DNA from 2 places in the Azospirillum formosense genome. Region 2 is predicted to be linked to the other one. Evidence: riboswitches for the same ligand, from Rfam matches in the RefSeq annotation. Region 2 holds a riboswitch; the other holds the start of a gene.

Region 1 (2,390 bases), 500 kb from region 2:
CCTCGCGCTGCTCGTCGCCGTGCTGTGACTCCAGACGACGGAGGGGCGGCGCTGCAACGCCGCCCCTCTTTTCGTGTGCACGCCGTTCCGGCCATCGGCCTTTCCGAACGCGCGGTACCGGAGGTGTCGTCTATTGACCACTGGTGCGAGAATTATAGCGCCGAACCACAGCCGCCGCAATCCCATCCCATGGGCGCTACGCCCGCTCTACGGCATCCTCGTCCAGCGGGGCGCCGCGGTCGTGGATGGGGGTGACATGACGTTGGGCGATAGGGCGTTGGTCGATGGGGCGGTGCGCGTGGCGCAGCTTCTCCTCCACCGCCTCGTTCACGAACTGGTCGAGCGAGCGGCCCTCCCGTTCGGCGGCCTTCGACGCTTCGGATTCCAGCGACTTGTGCAGATGAACCATTCGGTGCCTCCCCCCAACGCGGAACGGGATCTGTCGAAAGCTACAGATGGGAAGCCCGCACCAGCCCTGCGAGCGACCTATCCGGAAGCGCCGTCCCCCTTGGCCCTGTCCGGCGGCACGGTCGCGGGCGGCAGGAGCGGCTTGGCGTGCAGCGCGCGGGCGGCGACGGCCATCGGGTCCTCGCCCGGTGCGCAGGGGTGGGTGGCGGCCAGCAGGGCCTCGGGCACGCTGGCGGCGATGTAGTCGGCCACCGTCTCGTGCACCGGGATGATCATGGCGATGCGGGTCAGGTCCACCACCTTGCGCACCTGCCCGGAGGCGCAGAGCAGGGACAGGGCCTTGCCCGCCGACAGGGCCTCGCCGTTCATCACCAGCAGCAGGCCGATGCCGGCGCTGTCGATGAACTCCAGCCCGGTCAGGTCGAGGAGGTAACGGCGCTCCGTCCCGTTCTTCACGTCGGCGATGGCCTGCCGCACCGGGCCGGCGTCCTGGCTGGTGAAGCGCCCGGTGAGCACCAGACGGGCGAAGTGCCGCTCCTGTTCCTTGCGATACTGCACGGCCCGCATCCCTTTCCGACGTCCGGCGGCCATGATCCGGTCCGGGCCTTCGCCGGGCAAGCGGGCGGCGGCATCGGGTCCTGCGCGATGTTGACGCAGGGCGGCCCCGTTTTATCACAGCTCCTTGTCCCTTGACGGCGCACCGCTGCGGTCCTACAAGCGGGGGTACGTGGTGATTTGGTCGACCGGCTTGCGGGCCACGTAAAACAACCCGCTAAAAAGGTCCGAGCCGCGTCCGCGCCTCGACCCGATCGGTCGGGGCGTTTTTTGTTTTGCCGGTCTGCCCCGCCGGCGGACAGAGGAGACAAAGCGGCCATGGCGCGCACCGATCATCGCAATCCGAACGTCGCGGGGCTTCGCCCGCGCTCCCGTCTGGTCCATGGCGGCGTCCGCCGCTCGTCCTTCGACGAGACCTGCGAGGCGCTCTATCAGACCTCCGGCTTCGTCTACGGCTCGGCGGAGGAGGCGGAGAGCGCCTTCGTCAACGATGGCTCCCGCCACGTCTATTCGCGCTTCCGCAACCCGACCACGGCGATGTTCGAGGACCGGCTGTGCGAGTATGAGGGGGCGGCCTGGGCCTACGCCACGACCAGCGGCATGGCCGCGGTTCATGGCGCCCTGTGGTCGAACCTGCGCACCGGCGACCGCATCGTGGCGCCGCGCTCGCTGTTCATCTCCTGCTACTGGGTGATCAAGGAGCTGTCGGCCCGCTTCGGGGTCGAGGCGGTCTTCGTCGACGGCACCGACCTGTCCCAGTGGGAAGAGGCGCTGGCCAAGCCGACCAAGGTCGTCTTCCTGGAGACGCCCAGCAACCCGGGGCTGGAGGTCGTCGACCTGCGCGCCGTCAGCGCCCTCGCCCACAAGGCCGGGGCCAAGGTGGTGGTCGACAACGCCTTCGCCACGCCGGTGCTGCAGCGCCCGTTCGAGATGGGGGCCGACGTTGTCGTCTATTCGGCGACCAAGCACATCGACGGCCAAGGCCGCTGTCTGGGCGGCATCATCCTGACCAGCGACAAGCAGTACGGGTCGGAGGTGATCCACCCCTATCTGCGCCACACCGGCCCGACCATCTCGCCCTTCAACGCCTGGCTTCTGCTGAAGGGGCTGGAGACGCTGGAGCTGCGCGTGTCGGCGCAGAGCGCGTCGGCCCTGACGGTGGCGGAGTTCCTGGAAGGCCACGCGAAGGTGGAGCGGGTGCTCTATCCGGGCCTGGCCAGCCACCCGCAGCACGATCTCTGCCGCAGCCAGATGACCGGCGGCGGCACCATGCTGTCGATCTTCCTGAAGGGCGGCAAGGAGGAGGCCTTCCGCGCCCTGAACGACCTGCGGATGGTGATGATCTCCAACAACCTGGGCGATTCCAAGAGCCTGATCACCCACCCCGACACCACCACCCACTCCAAGCTGACGGTCGAGGAGAAGGC
Region 2 (2,390 bases):
TATGAGGAGAGCAACGCGCTCGTCAACGAGCTGACCGCCTCCAACGTCGAGAACGCCACGAAGGCGGCGGACTCCGGACGGGCCACCTATGTCGGGGCGCAGAACTGGATCCTGGGGGCCATCGCCTTCGTGGCGCTCCTCTGCCTGATCGCCGGCGTCGCCATGACCAGGTCGGTCGCCCGGCCCATCGTTGCCCTGACCTCGATCATGGACCGTCTCGCCAGGCGCGACCTCGGCGTCGCGGTGGAAGGGGGCGACCGGCAGGACGAGATCGGCGCCATGGCCCGCGCGGTGCAGGTCTTCAAGGACGGGCTGATCGAGGCGGAGCGGCTGACCGCCGCCCAGGCCGCCGAGGAGGAGAACAAGCGCCGCCGCACCGAGCGGATTGATTCGCTGATCCGCAACTTCGACGGCGCGGTGCACAGCGTGCTGCAGACCGTGGGCGCCGCGGCCTCGCAGCTCGACACCACCGCCCGCAGCATGACCGACATCGCCGAGCACACCCGCGCCGAGGCCGGCAGCGCGGCGTCGGCGGCGGAGCTGACCTCGGCCAACGTGCAGACCGTCGCCGCCGCGTCGGAGGAGATGGCCGCCTCCATCACCGAGATTTCCCAGCAGGTGTCGCAGTCGGCCGGCATCGCCGGCAAGGCGGTGGACGAGGCCGACCGCACCAACGCCACCGTGCAGGGGCTGTCGGAAGCGGCCCAGCGCATCGGCGACGTGGTGGACCTGATCCAGAACATCGCAGCCCAGACCAACCTGCTGGCGCTGAACGCGACGATCGAGGCGGCCCGCGCCGGCGAGGCCGGCAAGGGCTTCGCCGTGGTGGCGAGCGAGGTCAAGAGCCTCGCCAACCAGACCTCCAAGGCGACGGAGGAGATCGCCCAGCAGATCGGCGCCATCCAGGCGGCCACCGGCGGCGCGGTCGGCGCCATCCGCGGAATCGGGGCGACCATCTCCTCGATCAACGACATCTCCTCCTCCATCGCCGCCGCCATCGAGGAGCAGGGCGCGGCGACCCAGGAAATCAGCCGCAGCGTGCAGCAGGCGGCGCAGAGCACCCAGGAGGTGACGAGCAACATCGGCCGGGTGTCGCAGGCCGCGACCGAGACCGGCAGCGCCGCGACCCAGGTGATGTCGGCCTCCGGCGAGCTGAACCAGGGGGCGATGCGCCTGAAGAGCGAGGTGGAGAACTTCCTCGTTGCCATCAAGGCGGCCTGAGGCGAAGCGGCCTGGGCATCAGGCGACCGGGACCGCCCGCCGGCGGTCCCGCCGCTGTTGCCAAGCCGCCGCTGCCCGTATAATGTGCACCGCGCATCAAGAGTTGAGCGGACGCTCAACGCCAACCTGCTTTCCCGAGCAAGGTGGCGTCCCGAAGGGGGATGTGGCCGGACCGGCAAACAAACGGGGTTCGCCATGACGTCTGTTCCGACCGATGCACCGACAGCGGAGCCGGACGAGTCATGCCCATCAGGATACCCAACGATCTTCCCGCCTTCACCGCCCTCCAGACCGAGGGCGTCATGGTCATGCAGGAGGCCGACGCCATCCGGCAGGACATCCGGCCCCTGCGCTTCGGCCTGCTCAACCTGATGCCCGACAAGATCCGGACCGAGACGCAGATCGCCCGCCTTCTGGGCAACACCCCGCTCCAGGTCGAGCTGTCGCTGATCCGGATCACCAACCATGTGCCGCGCAACACCGCGGCGGACCATATGAGCGCCTTCTACCGGTCGTGGGAGGACGCGCGCCGCGAGACGTTCGACGGCTTCATCATCACCGGCGCCCCGGTCGAGACGATGCCCTTCGAGGAGGTGTCCTACTGGGACGAGCTGTGTTCGGTCTTCGACTGGACGCAGAGCCATGTCCATGCCTGCCTGAACATCTGCTGGGCGGCGCAGGCCGCCGTCCATCATTTCCACGGCGTGCCGAAGCATCTTCTGCCGCGCAAGGCGTCCGGCGTGTACCGGCACCGCAACCGCGCCCCCGCCTCGCCCTACCTGTGCGGCCTGTCCGACGGCGTGCCCATCCCGGTCTCGCGCTGGACCGAGGTGCGCGAGGAGGACCTCCCTCCCGATAGCGGCCTGCGCGTGCTCCTGGACTCCCCGGAGACCGGCCCCTGCCTGCTGGAGGACGCCGCCCACCGGTCGCTGCACATGTTCAACCACATCGAGTACGACACGGACACGCTGCGCAACGAGTATGTGCGGGACGTCGCCAAGGACCCGGCCACGCCGGTTCCGCAGGGCTATTTCCCCGACGACGATCCGAGCCGCCCGCCCGAGAACCGGTGGCGGAGCCACGCCCATCTGCTGTTCGCCAACTGGATCAACCAGATCTACCAGACCACGCCCTTCGACCTCTCGCGCATCGGCACAGCCGGATAGGCC

Evidence for each region. Region 2 has a riboswitch for S-adenosylmethionine ahead of metA (homoserine O-succinyltransferase). Riboswitches for the same ligand answer to the same signal wherever they lie in the genome.
Region 1: linked by a shared signal. The riboswitch ahead of metZ (O-succinylhomoserine sulfhydrylase) and the one ahead of metA (homoserine O-succinyltransferase) in region 2 are both predicted to bind S-adenosylmethionine.

Annotation. Positions count from the first base shown of each region.
Region 1 is NZ_CP159402.1:2,580,447-2,582,836, reverse strand. It holds gene ABVN73_RS12340 (hypothetical protein) at 197-409, opposite strand; gene ABVN73_RS12335 (STAS domain-containing protein) at 487-966, opposite strand; SAM riboswitch at 1,126-1,205, shown strand; gene metZ (O-succinylhomoserine sulfhydrylase) at 1,282-2,390, shown strand, end outside.
Region 2 is NZ_CP159402.1:318,677-321,066, reverse strand. It holds gene ABVN73_RS01475 (methyl-accepting chemotaxis protein) at 1-1,221, shown strand, start outside; SAM-I-IV-variant riboswitch at 1,310-1,414, shown strand; gene metA (homoserine O-succinyltransferase) at 1,464-2,387, shown strand.